Regions from separate parts of the Alcaligenes sp. Marseille-Q7550 genome, predicted to be linked through region 2. Evidence: riboswitches for the same ligand, from Rfam matches in the RefSeq annotation. Region 2 holds a riboswitch; the other holds the start of a gene.
What was found. Region 2 has a riboswitch for glycine ahead of ACWPWO_RS08360 (D-amino acid dehydrogenase). Riboswitches for the same ligand answer to the same signal wherever they lie in the genome.
Positions count from the first base shown of each region.

Region 1: linked by a shared signal. The riboswitch ahead of ACWPWO_RS18305 (amino acid permease) and the one ahead of ACWPWO_RS08360 (D-amino acid dehydrogenase) in region 2 are both predicted to bind glycine.

Region 1 is NZ_CBCOPU010000003.1:375,618-387,596, forward strand. It holds gene ACWPWO_RS18255 (hypothetical protein) at 1-236, shown strand, start outside; gene ACWPWO_RS18260 (hypothetical protein) at 239-403, shown strand; gene ACWPWO_RS18265 (IclR family transcriptional regulator) at 441-1,214, opposite strand; gene ACWPWO_RS18270 (GMC family oxidoreductase) at 1,374-3,029, shown strand; partial or broken gene ACWPWO_RS18275 (MFS transporter) at 3,127-4,429, shown strand; gene ACWPWO_RS18280 (alkene reductase) at 4,530-5,630, opposite strand; gene ACWPWO_RS18285 (potassium channel family protein) at 5,785-6,438, shown strand; gene ACWPWO_RS18290 (TrkH family potassium uptake protein) at 6,441-7,808, shown strand; gene ACWPWO_RS18295 (hypothetical protein) at 7,940-8,131, shown strand; gene ACWPWO_RS18300 (hypothetical protein) at 8,212-8,814, shown strand; glycine riboswitch at 8,883-8,972, shown strand; gene ACWPWO_RS18305 (amino acid permease) at 9,323-10,753, shown strand; gene ACWPWO_RS18310 (hypothetical protein) at 10,934-11,979, opposite strand, start outside.
Region 2 is NZ_CBCOPU010000001.1:1,742,390-1,754,368, reverse strand. It holds gene nadA (quinolinate synthase NadA) at 166-1,299, shown strand; gene nadB (L-aspartate oxidase) at 1,299-2,771, shown strand; glycine riboswitch at 2,878-2,965, shown strand; glycine riboswitch at 2,967-3,047, shown strand; gene ACWPWO_RS08360 (D-amino acid dehydrogenase) at 3,093-4,454, shown strand; partial or broken gene ACWPWO_RS08355 (ATP-dependent DNA helicase) at 4,399-5,625, opposite strand; gene ACWPWO_RS08350 (hypothetical protein) at 5,589-6,575, opposite strand; gene ACWPWO_RS08345 (VRR-NUC domain-containing protein) at 6,572-8,245, opposite strand; gene ACWPWO_RS08340 (MarR family winged helix-turn-helix transcriptional regulator) at 8,286-8,801, opposite strand; gene ACWPWO_RS08335 (EamA family transporter) at 8,886-9,770, shown strand; gene ACWPWO_RS08330 (nitroreductase family protein) at 9,806-10,423, shown strand; gene ACWPWO_RS08325 (LysR substrate-binding domain-containing protein) at 10,433-11,329, opposite strand; gene ACWPWO_RS08320 (short chain dehydrogenase) at 11,489-11,979, shown strand, end outside.

The DNA of each region.
Region 1 (11,979 bases), on a different contig from region 2:
CCGAAGCCCTGTCGGACAGGCAGGACTTCTTCGGCGCCCACATCCCCCTGATGCAGCACCTGGGCCTGCAAACCGTCTCCAGCACGCCGCAAGGCGTGGAGACATTTCTGCCCTGGCAGGCCTGCAACGCCAATGCGCGCGCCGACGTGCACGGCGGCACCCTGATGGCGGTGCTGGATTTCACGCTCAGCGCCGCCGCGCGGCCTGCAGGCCGGGCTCGGGCATGGCGACCATAGACATGAACACCCAGTTCCTGCTGCCGGCGCGCGGCGATGTCTGGTTCCGCGCCCGCTGCCTGTTCCTGGAAGGCGACACCGCTTACTGTGAAGGCGGCGGCTACGACGACAAGGACCGGCTGCTGGTCAAGGCCGCGGCCACCTTCCGCGTCGTGCGCGGCAGTTGAACCCGGCCTCCGGAACGAGCCGGCGTGCGAGCTCCGGCTAGCTCCGCTCCCCCTCGGACGAACTCTCCCGGGCGTTGCGCTTGAACAGCCCCGCCATCTCGGCGGCCGCTTCGCGCATGGGCCCGGCAAACTGCAACAGCTCCGCCATGGAGCGCTGCGCCGTGGCGGCATGGCAGGCCAACGCCGCCACCACGTGTCCCTGCTCATCCTGTACCGGCACGGCGATGGCCACCATGCCGCGCACGAACTCCTCATTGTCGATGCCGATGCGCTGGCTGCGTATCCCCTGCAGCTCTGCCTCCAGGCGGGTCCGATCAGCAATGGTGCGCGGCGTCAGCGCCTCCAGCGTGATCCGGTCCAGCATCTGGCGGCGCTGCACGTCCGGCGCCAAGGCCAGGAACAGCTTGCCGCTGGCCGTGCAATGCAAAGGCACGCGCGCGCCGATTTCCATGCGCAACTGCAGCCGCATGGGCTCGGGACTTTCCACCCTGGACAGATATTGCACGGTGTCGCCGGCCAGCGCCGTCAGGTTGCAGGATTCGCCGATGATACCCACCAGCCGCCCCAGTATGTGCCGGCTGGCGCGCAGAAAATGCGGCGAGCCCAGCAGGCCCGCCGCCAGATGATGGGCGCGCGGACCGGGCATGTAGCCGCCGTCGCCCGGCACGCGCATGACATAGGCCGCCTGCTCCAGCGACTGCAGGATGCGCAGCAGGCTGGTCTTGGGCAGCCCCGTGCGTTGCGCCAACTGGGCCAGGGTCTGGGCGTACTGCGTATGCGCCAGTTGCTCCAGCACGGTCAGAACCCTCAAGGGACGGCAATCCTCTGCCTGCATCACGGCCTCGCTACCTGAAAAATGAAACGGAAATGATACTTAGCGTTCCAGGTGCGGAACTTTCCGTGTTTACCCTATAAATGTTTCAAGCCTGAATCTTCAGACTGGCGGCACGAACAGAACTGGAGTGAGGCAATGGACACCACTGAAAGCGTTGACTATGTCATCGTGGGAGCGGGATCGGCCGGCTGCGTGCTGGCCAACCGGCTCAGTGAAAACGGCAAGTACACCGTCTGCCTGCTGGAGGCCGGGCCGCCGGACAGCAATCCCTGGATACACATTCCCATCGGCTACGGCAAGACCATGTTCAACCCCCGGCTGAACTGGGGCTTCCACACCCAGCCCGACCCCAACATGCTGAACCGGGAGATCTATTGGCCGCGCGGCAAGACCCTGGGCGGCTGCAGCTCCATCAACGGCCTGATCTACGTGCGCGGCCAGAAGCAGGACTACGACCACTGGGCCGCGCTGGGCAATGAGGGCTGGTCCTGGGACGAGTGCCTGCCGTATTTTCGCCGCATCGAGAACAACGACCTGGGCCCCGGCCCCACGCGCGGCACCCAGGGACCGCTGCACGCCACCAGCATACGCACCCGCAACGAACTGGTGGACGCCTTCATCGCCTCGGCCGAACGCAACGGCATCCCGCGCGTGCAGGACTTCAACACCGGCGACCAGGAAGGCGCAGGCTACTACCAGTTGACCACGCACCGCGGCCGGCGCTGCTCGACCGCCGTGGCCTTCCTGAACCCGGCGCGGGAGCGGCCCAATCTGCGCATCAAGACCCTGGCCCAGGCCAGCGCCATCCTCACCGAGCAGGGCCGCGCCGTGGGCGTGCGCTATCGCCAGGACGGAGTGATCAAGACCCTGCGGGCGCGGCGCGAGGTGATCCTGTCGGCCGGCGCCCTGCAGTCGCCCCAGCTCATGCAGCTCTCGGGCATAGGCCCGGCCGCCATGCTGCAGAAATTCGGCATTCCCGTGGTGCGCGACATGGCCGGGGTGGGCCGCAACCTGCAGGACCACCTGCAATTTCGCCTGATCTACGAGGTGAACAGGCCCATCAGCGACAACGACAGGCTGCGCTCGCTCTGGGGCAAGGCCAGCATGGGGCTGCAATGGCTGCTGTTTCGCGGCGGGCCGCTGTCCATCGGCATCAATCAGGGCGCCATCTTCTGCAAGGCCTTGCCCGAGGCCGCCACGCCCGACATCCAGTTCCATTTCGGGACCCTGTCGGCGGACATGGCCGGCGGCAAGGTGCACGATTTCTCCGGCTGCACCTTTTCGGTCTGCCAACTGCGTCCCGAATCGCGCGGCCACCTGGAACTGCGTTCGGCCGATCCGTTCGACGCGCCCGCCATCCACCCCAACTACCTGTCCACGGACCTGGACCGCCGCACCGCCATCGCCTCGATCAAGATGGCGCGCCGCATCGCCGCCACCGAACCCATGGCCGGCCTGATGGCGCGCGAGTTCCGCCCCGGCCACGAGGTCCGCAGCGACGAGGAGATCCTGCATTTCTGCCGCGAGTACGGCGCCACCATCTTCCACCCCACGGGCACGGCCCGCATGGGCCGGGCCGACGACCCGCTGGCCGTGGTCGACGCCCGGCTGCGCGTGCACGGCGTGCCGGGCCTGCGCGTGGTCGACGCCTCCATCATGCCCACCCTGGTATCGGGCAATACCAACGTGCCCATCGTGATGGTGGCCGAGCGCGCCAGCGAGTTCATCCTGGCCGATGCCCGCCGCCAGGACAACGGCGCACACGCGCCCGACGCACGACTGGCCGCCTGAAGGAGCTCCGCAACGCACAAAGGCAGCCCCTAGCAGTTTCGATCGCCACACAGCACGAACCGGGGCGCAGACCCCGGCCCATCCCAGGAGACAATGCATGTCAGCAGATCAGAAAACCGTCAAGCGCGTGGTGACGGCCTCCGTCATCGGCGCCACCATCGAATGGTATGACTTCTTCCTTTACGGCGTGGTCGCCGGACTGGTGTTCAACAAGCTCTACTTCCCCAGCGGCGACCCCTACGTGGGCACATTGCTGGCCTACGCCACCTTCGCCGTGGGCTTCATCGCCCGTCCGCTGGGCGGCGTGGTGTTCGGCCATTTCGGCGACAAGATAGGCCGCAAGAGCATGCTGGTGCTGACCCTGACCATCATGGGCGTGTCCACCATGGCCATAGGACTGATTCCCTCGTACGACAGCATCGGCATCTGGGCCCCCGTCCTGCTGCTGATCTGCCGCGTCTTCCAGGGCATAGGCCTGGGCGGCGAATGGGGCGGCGCAGTGCTGATGGCCTATGAATACGCGCCGGCCAACAAGCGCGGCCTGTACGCCTCCTGGCCGCAGGTGGGCCTGGCCACCGGCCTGTGCCTGGCCTCGGGCGTGGTCGCCCTGCTCTCCAGCCTGCTGTCGGACGCACAGTTCCTGGCCTGGGGATGGCGCATCGGCTTCCTGGGCTCCGTGCTGCTGGTGCTGGTGGGCATGTACATCCGCCTGTCGGTCAAGGAAAGCCCGGAATTCGAGCAAGTCAAGCAGGCCAATGCGGAAAGCCGGATCCCCTTCGTGGACATGATCAAGCGTTACCCCGGCAATATCCTGAAGGGCATGGGCGCGCGCTTCATCGACGGCGTGTTCTTCAATATCTTCGGCGTGTTCATGATCAGCTACCTGGCCGATCACCTGAACCTGACCCGCACCCAGGCGCTGACCGGCGTCATGGCCTCGGCGGTGGTGATGTGCTTCACCATCCCCCTCTTCGGCGCCCTGTCGGACCGCCTGGGCCGCACCCGCGTCTACTTCTGGGGCGCGCTGCTGACCGGCCTTTCCTCGCTGCCCGCCTTCTGGCTGATCACCACCCACAGCGACAATCTGATGGTGGTCTGGCTGGCCATCGTCATCCCCTTCGGCATTCTGTACGCATCGGTCTACGGGCCGGAGGCCGCCCTGTTCTGCGAGCTGTTCGACACCAAGGTGCGCTACACCGGCATTTCCTTCGTGTACCAGATGTCGGGCATCTTCGCGGCCGGCATCACCCCCATCATCTCCACGGCCCTGCTGCAGGCCAACGGCGGGCGCCCTGGCTCATCGTGGCCTACACCATCGTGGTGGGCCTGATCTCCGCGATCAGCGTGGCGACCATCGCCGCTCCGCCGCCGGAGCGCCAGGCCGGGACCAAATGCTCCCGGGCCATCCGCAAGGCGCGCGCCTGAACATTGCGCCCGCCTGCGCGCAGACGGCAAAAGGCCCGCTCCAGGCGGGCCTTCTCACAAATGGACGATGCGGGCTCAGTGCGTCTGCAGATCCGCCCCTACCTGGTGCTCGCATTCGGGCTCGGTGTCCAGAAAGGGATAATCGGTGTAGCCTTTGGGGCCCTGGGTATAGAAGGTTGCGCTATCCCAGGCGTTGAGCGGCGCACGCATCTGCAGTCGCAGGGGCAGGTCGGGATTGGACAGAAATGCCTTACCGAACGACACGGCGTCGGCCATGCCCTTGGATAAAGTCGTCTGCGCGGTGGGCAGGTCGAAGTGCTCGTTGGCGATGAGCGCGCCGCCGAACTGGCACTTGATCATGGGCAGCAGGCTGTCCGAGGCGGGGCTTTCGCGCAGGAAGATGAAGGCGATGTCGCGCCGGTCCAGCTCGCGCGCCACATAGGAGAACAGGCGCTGCGGGTCGGAGTCCTTCATGCCGTGCAGATCGCCGCGCGGCGACAGATGCACGCCCACCCGGCCCGCGCCCCAGATCGCCACACAGGCGTCCACCACCTCCAGCAGAAAGCGCGAACGATTCTCGATGGAGCCGCCGTAGGCGTCGCTGCGGGTATTGGAGCCATCGTGCAGGAACTGGTCGATCAGGTAGCCATTGCCCGCATGGACCTCCACGCCGTCGAAGCCGGCGCTGAGCGCATTCTGCGCGGCGACGGCGAAATCGTCGACCACATCGGCGATTTCTTCCGTATGCAGGGCGCGCGGCACCACGAAGGCGCGCTCGGGCCGCAACAGGCTGACCGTGCCTTCACAGGCGATGGCGCTGGGCGCGACCGGGATCTGGCCGTTCAGGAACTCGGGGTCGGAGACGCGGCCCACATGCCAGAGCTGCAGCACGATGCGCCCGCCCTTGGCGTGCACCGCCTCGGTGATGTGGCGCCAGGCTTCCACCTGGGCGCTGCTCCAGATGCCCGGCGTATGCGCATAACCGACGCCTTGGGGCGATACGGACGTGGCTTCGGCTACAATCAGCCCCGCGCTGGCGCGCTGGCAATAGTAGATCCGCATCAAATCGTTGGGCATGCGGCCCTCGGAGGCGCGCGAACGTGTCAAGGGCGCCATGACGATGCGGTTCCTGAGTTCAATATCACCCAGCTTGATGGGGTCAAACAAACTAACCATTGTTTTACACTGTCCACTAGTGATGTCTCCCCAGGATCGATGCGACACGCACCCAAGGGAATACCCGATAAGGGTTTTTACCAGATTTTCCTTTATAACATCAACGCTTAATTTGACTTGCACGTCTTTCAAGCCTCAATCGGATCAATGACCTATGGCACAGTTTGCAGTAATCGGGCTTGGCCGCTTCGGCTCGGCCGCCGCCCTGGAGTTGATGAAGATGGGTCATTCGGTGCTGGGCGTGGACGCCAATCCCAAGCTGGTGGACAAGTACGCCGATCAGCTCAGCCGCGCCGTGATCGCGGACGTGACCGACAGGCAGGCCCTGGAAGAGCTGGGCCTGGACAACTATGACGTGGTCCTGGTGGCCATCGGCGCCGATATCGAGGCCTGCCTGGTCTGCGTGGTGCACCTCAAGAGCCTGGGAGCGCCCACCATCTGGGCCAAGGCCATCTCGCACGCCCAGCACCTGATCCTGGCCAAGATAGGCGTGAACCGCATCGTCCATCCCGAAGAAGAAATGGGGATGCGGGTGGCGCAGATGCTCAGCTACCCCATGGTGAACGACTACATCACCCTGGGCAACGGCGACTACCTGGTGGAGGTCACCGCCAGCGACAGCCTGAACGGCCAGACCATACGCGAGGTGCTGCGCGAGCAGATGGACGACGTGCAGGTGCTGCTGGTCAAGCGCCGCGGCGAAACCATCATCCAGCCCGAGCCCGACTACGCCCTGCATGCCAAGGATCTGCTGATCCTGTTCGGCCAGTTGCAGGCCCTGCGCACGGCGGCTCCCAAGCTGGTCTGAGCATGCGCGACTGGCTGCCCACCCTGATCCCCCGGCGCCAGGGGACCCATCACCGCAATCGCACGCTGGCCGCCAGCCCGCCGCAGGTGCTGGCGCTCGGCTTCCTGGGGCTGATCGTCGTGGGAGCCGTGCTGCTGAGCCTGCCCCAGGCTGCCGTGCAGCGCCTGAGCTTTTTCGAGGCCCTGTTCATGGCGACCTCGGCGGTCACCGTCTCGGGCCTGGCCGTGGTCGACCCGGCGTCCGAACTGACTCATTTCGGTCAGATCACCCTGGCGCTGCTGGTGCAGATCGGCGGCATGGGCTTTGTCACCTTTGCCGTGATCGCCGCCATCACCATGCGCAAGCGCATCAGCGTGAACCAGCAGGCGCTGGCCCTGGAGGCCTTCAACCAGACCAGCGTCTCGCGCATCCGCGACACGGCCCTGCAAGTCTTCAAGATCGCCGCCCTGATCGAGCTGAGCGCGGCCCTGATCCTGTTCCTGCGCTGGCTGATCGACATGCCCTGGACGACCGCCCTGTACCGCGCCCTGTTCCATTCGGTCACGGCCTTCAACAATGCCGGCTTCTCGCTGTTCCACGATTCCCTGGTGCCGGTCTCGGGCGATCTGATCGTGGTCATGACGCTCTCGGGCCTGATCATCCTGGGGGGCATCGGCTTTACCGTGCTGGCCGATGTGGGCCAGAAATGGCGATGGCGCAATCTGCAGGCCTACACCAAGCTGATCCTGATCGGCACCCTGGTGCTGAACCTGATCGGCTTTGCCGCCCTGTGGCTGCTGGAGATGAACAACCCCAACACCCTGGGCATGCTGGGCCGGGCCGACCAGGCCCTGGCGGCCTGGATGCAGAGCGCCGCCACCCGCACCGCCGGCTTCACCACCATGGATCTTCATTACCTGCGCGACAGCACCCAATTAGTGCTGATCCTGCTGATGCTGATCGGCGGCGGTTCGCTCAGCACCGCCAGCGGCATCAAGATCGGCACACTGATCGTGCTGCTGGCGGCCGTGCGCTCCTATGTGCGGCAGCGCCAGGAAGTCGTGCTGATGGATCGCACCGTCGCCCCGGAAACCGTCCAGAAGGCGCTGGCCCTGTTCCTCATCACCGGAGCGCTGTATTTCGTCTCCGTGCTGCTGATGACCCTGTTCGAGGACCTGCCGCTGATCAGCATCCTCTTCGAGGCGGCCTCGGCGCTGAGCACCACGGGCATGAGCCATGGCATCACCGACATGCTGTCCACGCCCAGCCAGCTCCTGCTCATGATTCTGATGTTCACCGGCCGCCTTGGCCCGCTGACCCTGGTCTACACGCTGGCCACCCGCAAGCGCAGCCGGATCCGCTACCCCGAAGGCAACTTCCAGGTGGGCTAGGCGCGCCCGGTTTGCGCCATATTCAAGAAAAGTAAATAAAAAATACAGCTGTCATAGACTTTTGGTATGGTTTAAGGATGTAGTCCACAACCAACCACAAATCAGGACGCAGGCTTATGGATCACAGGAAGATGGCTACCTTGACCAAGCGCGCCAGCACGGGACTGAGCGCGCTTTGCCGGGAACTTACCAGCCGGGGCATGAGCTACCACCCGCTGGTCGAGATGTATCAAAGCCAGATGAGCATCATCGGTCAACTCAACGACGAGGTCCTCGCCCTGCGCAAGGAAATCGACGACCTGAAGAAAGCAGCAAAAAAGTAGAACGGCCCACGGGCCGTTTTTTTCATGCCCGGCCGCCTTTCTGCTAGGATCGGAATTTCCCTGAACCACCTCGTGAAGCCATGCCCGCCGCTTTGCCGCCTCTATTGCTTGGCGCCGTCCTGACGATCGTGCTCGCTTGCGCCCAGGCCCAGGACGACCAGGTGCTTTCCACCCGGTCCCTGCCTCACCCGCCCATCGGGACCCCGCCGCCCGCCCTGCCGCCGGCCTTGCTCGCACCCGTGGCGCCGCCGCAGTTTCGCACCGCGCGCCTGGCCATCTCCATAGACTCCGCGCACATCCAGCCGGGACTGAACGACAAGGAGCTCCCCGCCCCGGCCCGGGGCGACGCCGCCTTGCTGGTCGTGCGCTACCACTACGCCAACCTGACCGAGCGCCCCATCGACATGCGGGTCCATCGCCCCCGCCTGTACCTGATAGATGGCCTGGGCCGCCGCCTGGAGCCCAACCGGCGCGCCACGCGCGACTACCTGTATCAACAGGACCTGGACACGCCGGGGCTGGACAAGCTCAACCCCTTGGTCAGCGTATCCGAGGCAGCCGTCTTCGAAATCAGCCCTGCCCTGTTCGATCCGGCGAGCTGGAGCCTGCTCGTGAAAGCCGGACAGGACGTGCGCGTGCCACTGGCGCTGCTGGTTCAAGCGCGGCAGCCCGCAGCGCGCTAGAGCGCCGGCCATACAGGTTAACGCTAGTAGCAATTGTTTTTTCCTTGTCCATACAATACCAGCGTCAGTAACGGTTCAGGTGAGAGTCTTCATTCTTGTGAAGCGCCGACGGAGCAACGACCCCGGAATCTCTCAGGCAAAAGAATCCTGTACCCGCGACAATCTGGAGAGAGGCATGTCAATGCCCACCGAAGGGGACCATCTTAAAACCATGGATAAGCTCTCAGGTAAAAGGACAGAGGGGGTACAGAGGCCATATGGCCTCTGTTCACCTTCTCGTCCGGAGCATTTCTATGGCTACACGGCCAAGCGCCTGTAAACGGCGACTTGGCTCGATACTTCACATAAATTCCTGTTCGCGCACCCGCCTGTTTTGAGGTTATGCCGTCAAAACAAGACGGATCGCTGTGCGCTCTTCAGCCTGCCCATATCGGCATCAGGAAAACCGTCCAGCAGGACGGTAGGTACCCCCTTTTTTCTCGCAGCACAGTCATACTTAAGCATTTGAATGAAAAAAATCAAGGAGAACAGTGTGTCTCAGCAACACTCATCTGGACTGCAACGCTCGTTGAAAAACCGGCACCTGCAGCTAATAGCGATTGGAGGAGCTATCGGCACAGGGCTATTCATGGGGTCGGGCCGCACCATCAGCCTGGCCGGACCCTCGGTCTTGTTCACCTACATGATCATCGGGTTCTTTCTGTTTTTCGTCATGCGGGCAATGGGCGAATTGCTCTTGCATAATCTGGAATACAAGTCGTTCGTGGACTTCTCGGCCGATATACTGGGCCCCACCATGGGTTATTTCCTGGGCTGGAGCTACTGGTTTTGCTGGGTGGTCATAGGCATTGCGGACATTGTCGCCATCACCGGCTACACCCAGTTCTGGTGGCCCGATGTACCTTTGTGGCTGCCGGGGCTGGCCTGCATCGTTTTCCTGCTGGTCTTCAACCTGCTGTCGGCAAAACTGTTCGGTGAACTGGAGTTCTGGTTCGCCCTGGTGAAGATCGGCGCCATTGTCACCCTGATCCTTGTGGGGGCCTACCTGTTGATCACCCGCTTTGTCGGCCCTGCGGGTGATACGGCCAGCCTGAGCCATTTGTGGGACCGCGGCGGCATGTTTCCCAATGGCGTCAGCGGGTTTTTCGCCGCATTCCAGATCGCCATCTTCGCCTTCGTGGGAATAGAACTGGTGGGCACGGCCTCGGCCGAAACCGCGGACCCCGCCAAGAACCTTCCCAAGGCGATCAACAAGATTCCGGTGCGGGTAATCGTGTTCTACGTGCTGGCGCTGACCGCCATCATGACGGTGACGCCCTGGGATGTCGTCGCCCCGAACAAGAGCCCTTTCGTGAACATGTTCCTGCTTATCGGGGTGGGAGCCGCGGCGGCCATCATCAACTTCGTGGTGCTGACCTCCGCCTTGTCGTCGGCCAACAGCGGCATGTTCTCGACGGGCCGGATGCTCTACGGCCTGTCCAAGAACAAGCTGGCGCCGGAGCCATTCGGCAAGCTCTCGCGCAATGGCACACCGCGCAATGGGCTGATCTATTCCTGCGCCTTGTTGCTCTGCGGCATCTTCCTGCTCTATGCGGAAGGCGACGTCATGCGGGCCTTCACGATCGTGACGACGGTAGCCAGCATCTGCTTCATCTTTGTCTGGGCGGTCATCCTGATCTCCTACCTGAAATACCGCCGGATCCGTCCGCATGCGCATGCGGCGTCAAGCTACAAGATGCCTTTTGCCATTCCCATGTGCTATGCGACACTGGCATTTTTCGTGTTCGCCCTGTACCTGTTCAGCCAGGAAGAAGAAACCTTGATCGGCCTGATCGCCACGCCCTTCTGGTTCCTGGCCTTGTTCCTGTTCCTGCCTTTCTATAAGAAGCGGCTCAAGCAAGCTTCGACGCTGAACATGGCTGCCCAGACCGCCCGATAAGCATGACGGCACTGTCTCGCAAGAGGCAGTGCCGCTAGGCTAGAACAACAAGAGCAACCGAAAGTGCACCCCTCGTACGCTCTCAAGAGAAAGTCGGCCGTATGACCTGGGCGATCCGGCCATGCCCCTACCCCGAAACCAGCAAGAATGTCATGCTTGCGACTATAAATGGAGAGTTCGTCAGACAGCCTCAGACGCCGACCCGGCAGGCATTTGAAGTTCACGATTGCGCGCATCTTCTACAATGACGTCAATGTCGCTTAGCAGTTGCCCCATCTCCAATTGCACCTCTTCAGGCGCCCACTCAAAGGCGTTGAATTCTCTCCACAGATCTATAAAGCTCCTCGCCGCCGCCTGGGCCCTGCTCAAATCTGGCGCAGCCTTCAGCCCATCCACGTAGTCTTGCAAATACTCCACCCTGGGGCCAACCCATTTTTCGTACAACTCGCATCCAAAAGCGATATGTACCCGCTCCAACACGGTGCGTGCCAGCCGCTGCTCTGGACCATCGCTGAGCTCACACAGGGCCTTATCGGCGGCCAGCAGTTTTTGACACTGCAAATCAACCATCCGCGCTGCCAGCTTATTCCTTTTCAAGGACCGGAAATAGATCTCCAGCATGGAGTCGGCCGGAAATCGGTCCATCAGCCTGCTGATGTGCGGCGCGGCCATGTCTGCGTGCAACCTGAGCAACTGCGCCTCCAGCTCCTCCGCATCCACGGGCGTATCGTTCAACGCGTCGATGATCTTGCCCAAAGGCTCGGACACGATCACATGGGCCAATTGTTCATACAAGGCCGCTCTTATTTTATTCAGCACCCCGGCCGCCGAAGAGCGTAACTCGGCAGGTGAAATCTGTTCAAGCACGGCATCGCAGGCTTGCGGATGATTGAAAATCCCCTCGCACAGCGCGATGAGCTCCGGATGCGTCATGGCCTTCAGGCAAGCGTACAGGGCTCTCTCCCATCCGTAAAAAAAAAATGATACTTCCCGAGTCAGTTCACTGATGAGTCCCAATTCCTTGGCGATTCTGCTCAAGGCGCGGGCATCATTGGCCGGGGCCGACAGGCTGCCCAGCAAACTACCGATACGGCGGCTGTTCTCCCTGACTTCCATGCAGCGTTCGAGCCTTGCGCGCGCCTTCGCGGAATCACCGCCGACGGAGAGCCTCAGATCCTCGGGAAAACTGCCATGTAGAAATGCGCGTGCGCGACCGACAGGCGCTG
Region 2 (11,979 bases):
GCGGGCTCATTGCCACAATGTATGAAACACCGCTTTCACCGGCTGTTTTTTCCATTTATGCTCAAAAAAAGCATAATAGAAATCGGGAGACAGGCACTCTGAAGCGATCTGGTCCGCCGGTTTTTTTTCACTTATTTATGCTCAATTTGAGCATCAAGGACAAACATGCCTCAGCACTACCCTATCGACGTGTGCCAGCCGGCAAATGGCGCAGCCCTGCAACGTCATACGGCCTGGCAGGCCGTACCGGCCGCGTCCGCCAGCCCCGAGGCCGACCAGGCCTTGAAAGCGGAGCTGATCCGCTTGCTGGACGAACAGGACGCCGTTCTGGTGGCCCATTACTACCAGGATCCGCAGCTACAGGACCTGGCGCTGGAAACCGGCGGCTGCGTGGGCGACTCCCTGGAAATGGCGCGCTTCGGCCAGGAGCATCCGGCGCGCACCGTGGCGGTGGCCGGGGTGGGCTTCATGGCCGAATCGGCCAAGATTCTCAGCCCCGGCAAGCGCGTGCTGATAGTGCACGACCAGGCCACCTGCTCCCTGGACCTGGGCTGCGCACCCGAGGATTTCGCTCTCTTCTGCGACGCCCATCCTGACCGCGTGGCGGTGGTGTATGCCAACACCAGCGCCGCCGTGAAGGCGCGCGCCGACTGGGTGGTCACCTCCTCCATTGCGCTGGACATCGTGCGCCACCTGCATGACCAGGGCCGCAAGATCCTGTGGGCGCCGGACCGTCACCTGGGCGCCTACATCCAGAAGCAGACCGGCGCCGACATGCTGCTGTGGCAGGGCTCCTGCCTGGTCCATGACGAATTCAAGGCGGACGCGCTGCAGGCGCTGAAGCAGGCTCATCCGCATGCCGTGGTGCTGGTCCACCCGGAGTCTCCGGCCGGCGTGATCGCCCTGGCCGATGTGGTCGGCTCCACCACCCAGTTGATCAAGGCTGCCTGCCGGCATCCCGCCGACACCTTCATCGTGGCCACGGACCAGGGAATCCTGCATGCCTTGCGTCAGCAGGCGCCGGGCAAGACCTTTCTGGCCGCGCCGACCGCGGGCGAGAGCGCCGCCTGCAAAAGCTGCGCGTATTGTCCCTGGATGGCCCTGAACTCCCTGCACGCCCTGAAGGCCAGCCTGCTGCAGGCCGGCCCCGGCATACAGATAGACCCGGCCCTGGCCGCGGACGCCCGCCGTTCGCTGCAGCGCATGCTGGATTTCGCGGCAGAGCGCCAGACCAACTTGCGCGTGCGGGCCGATCTTGCCGAACACGCCGCCCTGTTTCAGGACGTGGGAGCCGCCTGATGCAGACGCACGTACTGATCGTAGGCGCCGGCCTGGCCGGTGTGAGCCTGGCCTTGTCCCTGCCCCGGACCATGGCGGCCACCGTGCTCAGCCACGCCCCCCTGCCCTGCGGCGCCAGCCCCCAGGCCTTGGGCGGCATCGCCGCCGTCCTGGACGCCAAGGACAGCCTGGAGCAGCACGTGGACGACACCCTGGCCGCCGGCGCCCACCATGGCGACCCGCAAATCGTGCGCCACATCCTGCAAGCCGCGCCGCAAGCCGTGCAGTGGCTGCTGGACAGACAAGTGCCCTTTGACCGCATGCCGGACGGACGGCTGCATCTGACCCGTGAGGGCGGTCATGCGCGGCGCCGCATTGCCCATGCGGCCGACGCCAGCGGCCTGGCCATCATGCAGGCCTTGCTGCGCGAACTGGCGCAGGCCCCGCATATCCGCCTTCGCAGCCACTGCCAGGTGCTGGACTTGCGGCGCGACGAGCAAGGCAGCGTCGCCGGCGTGGACCTCTACGGCCGCCGGCTGCGCGCCCGCGAAACCCTCAGGGCGGACCATGTGGTGCTGGCGACGGGCGGACTGGGACGGCTTTACGCACACAGCACCAACCCCGCCGGCGCGCATGGCGAGGGCGTGGCCCTGGCCTGGCGAGCGGGCGCACGCATCCAGGACCTGGAGTTCGTCCAGTTCCATCCGACCTGCCTGCGCAGCGACGCCGCCCCCCTGCTGCTGACCGAAGCCCTGCGCGGCGAAGGCGGCCATCTGCTGGATGCCCAAGGACGGCGCTTCATGCCCGACTACGATCATCGCGCCGAACTGGCTCCGCGTGACGTGGTGTCGCGCGCCATCGCCGAACAGATGCGCCGCGACGGGCGGGACCATGTCTGGCTGGACGTGCGCCACCTGGGCGCCGAGACCTTGCAAGGGCATTTCCCCCGCGCTCTGCAACAAGCGCTGCAGCGTCGCCTGGACCTGCGCCGCGACCTGGTTCCCGTCGCGCCGGCAGCGCACTACAGTTGCGGCGGCGTATACACCGATCTGCACGGCCGCAGCTCGGCGCCCGGCCTGTACGCGGTGGGCGAAGTGGCCTGCACCGGCCTGCACGGAGCGAACCGGCTGGCCAGCAACTCCTTGCTGGAGTGCGTGGTCATGGGCCGGGCGGCGGCGCGGGCCATCGCCTCCAGCGAACAGAAAGCGCGCGCTCCCCTGACGCCCCCGCCCGCCGCCGCAGGAACGGGCCCGAGGCCGCCGACCCTGCCCGCCCTGCAGGCGCTGATGCAGGAACACGTCGGTCTGCGTCGCCAGGGCGCCGGGCTGGCCCGGGCCGTGAAGACGCTGCAGGACTGGCGCGCGCTGTTGCAGGAAGGCGCGCCCACGCCCGACCGGCAGGCCATGGCGTTGCGCGTGGACACGGCCTGGCTGCTGGCACAGGCGGCGCTGGAGCGGCCTCGGAGCCTGGGCACGCATTTCCGGCTGGACTGAAGCCGCAGCCTGCTGCTGCGCCGGCAACGCAGAAGGCGCCGCGGCGCCACCTTGGTTTACCCTGATTGCCCTTATAGCCTGCCAGGATTAATGTAGAAATGTCATCACAGGCGGTATGAAAGAGACCTGTTCGCTCAGGCGCCGACGGAGCAACCACCCCGGAATCTCTCAGGCAAAAGGATCGTACCAGCCCGACAATCTGGAGAGCGGCGCAATGCGCCCACCGAAGGAGCCCGGCGCCCGGCCGGATAAACTCTCAGGTCACAGGACAGATGGGGTATTGCCACCGTCCGGCGGCAATTCACCTATCAGGAGCCTGCCATGTCTCACATCGCCGTCATCGGCGCCGGCATCACCGGCGTCACCACCGCTTACGCCCTGGTGCGCCAGGGTTTCCAGGTCACCGTCATCGACCGCCTGCGCTACCCCGCCATGGAAACCTCGTTCGCCAACGGCGGCCAGCTGTCCGCCTGCAATGCCGAAGTCTGGAACAGCCGCGGCACCATCATGAAGGGGCTGAAATGGATGATGCGCAAGGACGCCCCCCTGCTCTTCAACCCTCGACCCAGCTGGCACAAGTACAGCTGGATGGGCCAGTTCGTGCGCGCGATCTCCGGCTACGAGCACAATACGGTGGAAACCGTGAAGCTGGCCATCGCCGCGCGCGAGCACCTGTACCAATGGGCCGAGGACGAGCATATCGACTTCGACCTGGAAAAGCGCGGCATCCTGCACATCTATCACACGGCCTACGGATTTGAATCGGGCAAGCGGGTCAGCGAACTGCTCAAGCGCGGCGGGCTGGAGCGCCATACCGTCACCAACGAGGAAATCCACCAGATCGAGCCCACCCTGCAAGGCACCTATTACGGCGGCTTTTACACGCCGTCCGACGCCACGGGCGACATCCATAAATTCACGCGCGGCCTGGCGCGCGCCTGCGAGCAGCGCGGCGTGCGCTTCCTGCAGGACACCGAGGTGCTGGGCGTGCGCTGCGGCCCGCCCCACCAGATCCAGCTGCGCACCGGCGAAGGCGCCGAGGCGCAGAACCACAGCCTGCAGGCGGACGCCCTGGTGGTGTGCGCCGGCGTGGGCAGCCGCCACCTGGCCAAGCTGCTGGGCGACTACATCAACATCTACCCGGTCAAGGGATATTCGATTTCCGCGTATCTGGACACGCCCGAAAGCCAGGCGGCCGCTCCCTGGGTCAGCCTGCTGGACGAGGAAGCCAAGATCGTGACCAGCCGCTTGGGCAAGGACAGGCTTCGGGTCGCCGGCACGGCCGAATACAACGGCATGAACAAAGACATCCGGGCGGACCGCATCGCCCCGCTGGTGAACTGGACGCGGCGCAACTTCCGCGACGCGGCCACGGACCGGGTGGTGCCCTGGGCGGGCCTGCGGCCCATGATGCCCGACATGATGCCGCGTGTGCAGGCCGGCAGCCGCCCCGGCGTCTACTACAACACCGGTCACGGGCATCTGGGCTGGACGCTGTCCGCCGCCACGGCCCAGCTGATCACCGAGCTGATCGTGCAGCGCCAGCGGGAAGCCGAGCCTGTTCGATCCGCCACCAGTCCGGCAGCAGCTGCTGCACCCGCCGCTGCCCGTAGCGCTCATCCAGCAGATGCACATAGCCCCGATCCTGTTCATCGCGAATCACACGGCCCGCGGCCTGTGTGACCTTGCGCAGGCCCGGATACAAGTAGGTGTAATCGTAGGCCCGGCGTTCCCCGAACAGCCGGGCCATGACTTGCCGCACCGACTCGTTGACCTCGTTGAACTGCGGCAGCCCCAGCGTGGCGATGAACGCCCCCAGCAGGCGGCGCCCCGGCAGATCCACGCCTTCGGAAAATGCGCCGCCCAGCACCGCCAGCCCGATGCCCCGCCCCTGGGGCGTGAAGCGCGCCAGAAAGTCGGCGCGCTGCTCATCCGTCATGGACGGCGTCTGACACCACAAGGGCAGCTCAGGTGAACGCTGCTGCAGCGCCTGGCGCACCTGGTTCAGGTAGTCGAAGCTGCTCAGAAACAGCAGGTAGTTCCCGGGCTGCTCGGCATAGGCCTGCGCCACGATGCCGCACAGGCTGTCCAGACTGGCCTCGCGATCGGCGTAGCGGGTTGAAAGACCCGCATACTGGCGCACCTGCAACTGCTCGGCCTTGTAGGGCGAAGGCACCTCCAGGATGGGGCTGCGTTCGGGCACGCCCAGGAGGTCGCGGTAGAAATCCACAGGAGTCAAGGTGCCCGAAAACAGCACGACCCCGTGCGCATCGCCATAGCGCTCTTGCAGGAACGGCGCCGGCACGACATTGCGGATGCGCAGCGTGACGCCATCGCGCTCCGCCAGCACATCGAACAGGGAATGAGCGCCGAAGCGCTCCGCCAGGTCGGCAAAGAACAGAACTGAAAAATAGGCTTGCAGCAAGGGGCTGTTCTGCGGCAAAGGATGGTCGGCCACATGGCTGCCCAGGCGCGCCGCCAGCTGCTCGCATTCCTGCAGCAAGGCCGCCGGCACGCTGTCCAGGCCCATCCGGGCGGCGCCCTCCTCCGACAGGCAGTCGTCCATGGCGCGCATCAGGCGGCCGAAATGCCGTTTCAGGGCCGACGGAGCCGCCTTGCGCGCGCTGCGCAGCTCCGCCTGCGACAAGTCGGCCGAATACATGCTGCGCGCCCGATCCAGCAGATTGTGCGCCTCGTCCACGGCCACGGCGCTGCGCCATTGCTGGGCCAGGGTCTGGCCGTGCAGCATGGCGGAAGTGTCGAAATAGTAGTTGTAGTCGCCGACCGCCACGTCCGTCCAGCGCAGCATCTCCTGGCTCAGGTAATACGGGCAGACGGCGTGTTCACGGGCCACGGTCTGCAGGGCATCACGATCCAGCACGGCCACTTCACGGCCTGCCGGCGCGCCGCCGGCAGGCGATCGTAAAAGCCTTGCGCCAGGGGACAGGATTCGCCATGACAGGCCTTGTCGGGGTGCACGCATTGCTTGTCCCGTGCCACCAGCTCCAGCACTCTCCAGGGCGCCGGCGCGGCGGGCGCAAGGCGCCCCAGGGCGTCCAGCGCCATCTGTCGGCCGGAATTCTTGGCCGTCAGGTAGAAAAGCTTGTCCAGGCCTGCCTCGGGCATGGCTTTCAATCCGGGAAACACCACGGCCAGCGTCTTGCCTATGCCCGTGGGCGCCTGGGCCATCAGGCAGTGGGCGTCGCGCTGCGCCCGATAGGCCGCCACCGCCAGCTCGCGCTGGCCGGCGCGAAAGCCCTCGAAAGGAAAACGCAGTTCGCGGCAGATCTGATCACGCGCCTGCCTGTGCCTCTGCTCCTGCCGCGCCCACTGCTGGTACAGCCGGCATTGCTGCTCGAAGAATTCCTGCAACTGGGCGCGGTTGGCATACTCCGCCAGCGCCGTCTCCTTGTGCTTGTCCACGTGGTAATACACCACGCTGACGCTCAGGCCCTGCAGATCGCGCTCCCGGCACAGCATGGCGGCATACATCATGGCCTGCGCGCGGTGCAGGCGCCGATGATGTTCCGGAATGCGCTCGAATGCGCCCCGGTAGGTCTTGATCTCCTCCAGTCGCAAGGCCTGGGGATCGAAGCCGTCGGCGCGACCGCGCACCAGCAGGCCTTCGAATTCCAGCTCCAGGGGCACTTCGGCCTGATAGTGCTGCGGGCGCTGCAGCCGCACCTGTTCGTGACCTTGCATGCCCTCCCGGGCGCTGGGCGCCGGCGTGAAGCGCAAATCCAGGTCGCCGCTGCGCGCGGTGAATTCGCACAAGGCGCGCACGCCTACCGCAAGCGCGTTCATGCCTGCGGCTCCCGGCTGACATGACACACCCGCGCGGGAATGCCATGCTGTTCGAAATAGGCCAGCCAGCGGCGCTGGTTGTCCTGGAGGCGATCGCCCGGCCCTTTGACCTCTATCAGTTCGTACCAGCCCTGGGCGGGCAGGAAACGGATCAAGTCCGGGAGGCCGGCGCGGTTTTCGCGCCAGTCCAGCAACATGCGCCGGAACACCGCCTTCAAGTGGCGGGCGGGAATGCAGCGCAGCGCCAGCTCCAGTGCGGTTTCCCCCAGGGCCGGCCAGGCCAGCAAGGGGCATTGCATGCCCATTTTCTCCCGCCAGCGCCGCCGTATGCAGCCTTGGTAGGACGGGCCGTCCAGCATGGCCAGGGCCTGGTCGAACAAGTCCTGGCGCCGCGCCACGAAGTCGGGACTGCCCCAGTCGGCCGGGCTGCTCTGGTAGGGGTGAAAAAACGCCCCTGGCAGGGGTGCGAACACGGCGTCCCAGCACAAGAGGCCGAACAGGCCCGGCAGCAGCGTGTTTTCAACGTAGTGCACGGGCGCCAGGTCGGAATGAAGGTGCGCCAGGACCTGCCATTCCACCCGCTGGCCGTCCTCGGGCAGAGTCAACTGAACGAGCTGCGTGCGCGCCAGCGGCCGGGTCGGCTCCGGAGCCGGTTCCAGTTCGGCCGCCTGCGGCGCCAGCCGGCGCAGGCGCGGCAGCATGCGCGCCAGCTTCTGCGCTTCGGCTTCGCTCTCGGGCTGGGCCCAGGCCTGTTGAAACAAGGGCCAGGCGGCCGCCCCGTCCTGCCGGCGCTCCAGCACCCGCAAGAGCCTGTGCCGCGCCCCCGGCCAGGTGCTGCGCCGGTACGCCTGCTCGGCCAGTTCCCACCAGGCCTGGCGTTCCGCCTCCTGGCCAAGCTGGAACACGGTCTTGTCCTGGCGCCGGCGCAACCAGTCGCTGTCCGTGACGATGTCGAGCACGGCCCGCAAGCGCTCCATCCATTGCTGCGCGTCTGGCTGCTCGGGCGCCTCCCGCAGGCCGGACAGGGTCTCGTACAGGCGCACATCATCCAGGTGCCGGAAGGCGCGGCTGCCTTCATCCAGTACGATGGCCTCGTAGCGGTACAGGCCCAGATCGCTGAGCACGAACTCCGACCAGTCCTGGTACTGATTGCCGAAGAACAGCAATTGCAGGCGCTGCGCCCATTGCGAGACGGCCTGCGGCAGGCGCAGCAATCCGCCGGCGGGATGAACGGCGCAGACCCATGCCGGATAAGGCCGGGCCTGCATGCCTTGCCGCGCCGCCACCCAGTCCCGGCATTCGCCCTTGCGCGCGCCCGAGGGCAAGGAACCGAACATCGCGCGCAACTCCGGCAGGGTATGCAGATGGAAGAGCTCGTCCAGGTCCAGTTGCGGATCGGCCTGGGCCAGGCCTGCATCGGATAGCTCCTGCACGGCCGCGGGCAGATCCGGGATTTCGGCATAGCGCAGCTTGTCGGTCCGGAACACGTCCGCCTTGCGCATGATGAGCCGCACCAGCAGCGCCTGCGCCGAAGTCGATACCTGCAGGAAGGCGTCTCCGCAGGCCAGCTGGCCGGGTTCGAGCAGGTCCAGGCTGTGCTGCCGCACCCACCGCAGAACCTGGTGGAAATTATGCAGATAGTAAAAAGGAGGAAGTTCGGGAGCGGCCATGGGCTGGACTGGGTATTTATCCAGCCATTCTACCACCGGCTCAGGCGGGACGCGACTCCAGGTGATGCAGCCACAGCCTCAGCAAATCGTTCAAGGACTGTCTTTGAGCCGCATCCAGCCCCGTGAGCAGGCTGTCTTCATTGGCCAGATGGTCAGCGACCACCAGGTCCACCCGTTCCAGGCCCGCGGCGCTCAGGCGCACCAGCATGCTGCGGGCGTCTTCCGGGTCGGGGATGCGTTCCACCAGGCCGCGCTTCTCCAGTCCCTGCAAGCGATGCGTCATGGTGCCCGAGCTGACCATCAACATGGAAAACAAAGCCGTGGGCGCCAGCGTATAGGGTTCGCCGGCGCGCCGCAGGCTGGCCAGCACGTCGAATTCGCCCAGCTGCAGATCATGGCGGCGAAAGCACTCGGCCATTTGCTTCTGTATCAGCAAGGAGCAGCGCGTCATGCGGCCCAGCAGCGCCATGGGCAGCAAATCCGGCAGGTCCGGGCGTTGTTCGCGCCATTGATCCACGATCGCATCAACGGCGTCTCGGTGTTCGGTTCCGGTCACAAATACCTCTGAGATTCTGTTTTATCTTGATATTAAGATATATGCGGCGTAGACTGCGAATTATCTCGACATCAAGATAAAATCATGACCCGTCTGCAACTCTGGCTCCTTACGCTCCTCACCGCCCTGGGCCCCGCCATCTGGGGCTCCACCTATATCGTCACCACCGAAATCCTGCCGCCGGGCCGGCCATTCATCGCTGCCTTCCTGCGCTGCTTTCCCGCCGGGCTGATGCTGTTGCTCTGGATGCGGCGTGCGCCCGCACGCGGCGACTGGGGCCGGGTGCTGATCCTGGCCGCGCTGAACATCGGCGTCTTCCAGGCCCTGCTCTTCATTGCCGCCTACCGGCTGCCCGGCGGTCTGGCGGCGGTCGTGGGCGCGGCCCAGCCGCTGGTCGTCATCGCCCTGGCCTGGGCCATGGAAGGCAAACGGCCCGTGGCGCTGGCCCTGATCGCCAGCGTGGCGGGCATTGCCGGCATGGGCATTCTCCTGCTGTCGCCGCAAAGCCGGTGGGACGCCTGGGGCATGGCCGCCGCCATACTGGGCGCTCTGTGCATGGCCTGCGGCACGTATCTCTCGCGCCGCTGGCGCAGCGGCCTGCCCGTGCTGGCCTTCACCGGCTGGCAGCTCCTGCTGGGCGGGCTGATGCTGGCGCCACTGGCCTTATGGGTGGACCCGCCGCTGGACAGCAGCCTGACCTGGTCCCAGGCGGGCGGCTACGCCTATCTGTGCCTGGCCGGCGCCCTGCTGTCGTACGCCCTGTGGTTCCGCGGCATCGCGGTCCTGCCTCCGGTCGCCGTGTCTTCGCTGGGCCTGCTCCGCCCCATCCCCGCCGTCATCCTGGGCTGGCTGCTGCTGGGCCAATCCATGACGGGCGCCAGCCTGGCCGGCATCATCCTGGTGCTGGGCAGCGTGCTGACCGTGCAATGGGCCAGCAGTCGCGCCCCTTCCCGACAACTCCTAAAATAAGCCCTCGATTCCTCAAGCAGCATAGGACAGTTTCAATGAGCAACCTTACCCACGACCTGATCAAGCAACGCGTTTCCACGTCCTTCTATGATCGCGACCGCGCCCTGGATCCGTCCGCCATCACCGCCCTGATCGATCTGGCGACCCGTGCGCCGTCCGCCTACAACATGCAGAACTGGAGCTTCGTCGTGGTCCAGTCGGAACAGGCCAAGCAGCGCCTGCTGCCCATCACCTACGGCCAGCAGAAAGTCGTGGACGCCGCCGCCACCATCATCGTCTGCGGCCGCCTGGACGGCCACACCCGCCTGCTGGACAAACTGCAGCCTGCGCTGGATCAAGGCGTGGTCCAGGAAGAAGTGGCCCGCAAATGGGCGGACGTGGCGCATCACAACTACCACGACAGGGCGCAGCGCCAGCGCGACGAAGCCATCCGCTCGGCTTCCCTGGCCGGCATGCCGCCGATGCTGGCCGCGCAGGCCCAAGGCCTGGCCACCGGCCCCATGATAGGCTTCGACGCCGACGCCCTGGCGCGCGAATTCGGCCTGGACGAGCAGGAAGTGCCCGCCATGCTGATCACCGTGGGCTACGCCTCGGAAGGCAACTGGAGCCAGAAACCGCGCGTGGACGTGCAGTCCGTGCTGCGCTTCGTCTAAGGCGCAACCTTACTGGAGCTGCGCCGGCAGATGCCGACGCAGGTGGCGCACCAGCAGGCCCAGAGCCGGCATGCGCCGCAGCTCCGGCGCATACAGCAGATGCACGGGCCGCGCCCGCGGCGTGAAGGCTTCCAGCACCGGCACCAGGCGGCCGGCGTCCAGATCTTCCTGCAACAAGACCTTGGGCTGCATCAGCAGGCCCGCCCCGGCCACCGCCGCGCGGCGCAGGGCCTCGCCTTTGTTGGCCGCGAAACCGCGGTGCGCCGGCCAGGACACGGGGCCGCCGGGCCCCTGCAGTTGCCAGGCCGAGCGCCCGCTCCACACCTGATGCCACAGGCATTGATGGGCCGGCAGCTCCTCCAGGGAGACGGGCATGCCGCAACGCTCCAGGTAAACGGGCGCCGCGCAGATCACCATCTGGTACAGGCCCACGCCATGCGCCACCAGATCCAGCCCGGCGGACGGCTCGCCCACCCGCAAGGCCAGATGCACCTGGCTTTGCCGCAAATCCGTCAGCGCATCATCCAGATCCATTTCGATGCTCACCCCTTCATGCTGCACACAGAAGCGCGCGAGCTCAGGCGCCAGCACGCACTCTCCCAGGGTGACCGCCGCCGAGATGCGCAGCCGTGCCTGCGGACGGTCGCGCCGGCTCTCGACCACGCGCTCGGCGCGGCGCACGCCCGCCAGCACCGCATAGGCTTCGGCCAGGTAGGCCTCGCCCACCTCGGTCAATTGCTGGCGCCGCGTCGTGCGCAGCAACAAGGGCGCGCCCAGGCTGTCCTCCAGCGCCTTGACATACTTGCCCACCATGACGGCGGACATATCGAGTCGCGTGGCGGCGGCGGCGAAACTGCCGGCTTCCGCCACATCCACCAACACCTGCATGGCGCGCAACGTATCCATGATGATTCCTAATCAAGAACAAACGCGAAGCAAACAATAAAAATTACTAACTTTTAATTAGTAAAACACAAACCATACGCTACTGGGACGTTCTGGGTCAGGCGCGCACAATGAATCGACATTCACCCTAGAGCCATCGCTCATTGAACGGAGATCATCATGAAGATCATATTAGTCGGCGCCAGCGGCACGCTGGGCAGCGCCATCGCCCGGGAACTCTCGGCAGACCACGAGGTCATCCGCGCCAGCCGCCATGGGCAGGACGTACAGGTTGATATTGTGGACGAGGCCAGCGTACAGGCCATGTTCAAGCACGTCGGCCCCTTCGACGCCTTGGTGTCGGCCACGGGCTGGTTGCACTTCGGCCCTTGGGATCAGGTCCGGCCGCAGGATATCGCGGCCAGCCTGGACAACAAGCTGATGGGTCAGATCCGGCTGGCGCTGCTGGCCCGGCCCTTCCTGAACAAAGGCGGCTCCATCACCCTGACCAGCGGCATCGTAGGCGAGCAGGCGCACATCCTGGACGGCGTGAGCGCGGCCACGGTCAACCAGGCTCTAAAGGGCTTCGTGCAGGCCAGCGCCCAATACTGGCGCGAGGGGCGAATCAATCTGCTCAGCCCGACCGTGCTGAGCGAATCCCTGGGCGGTTA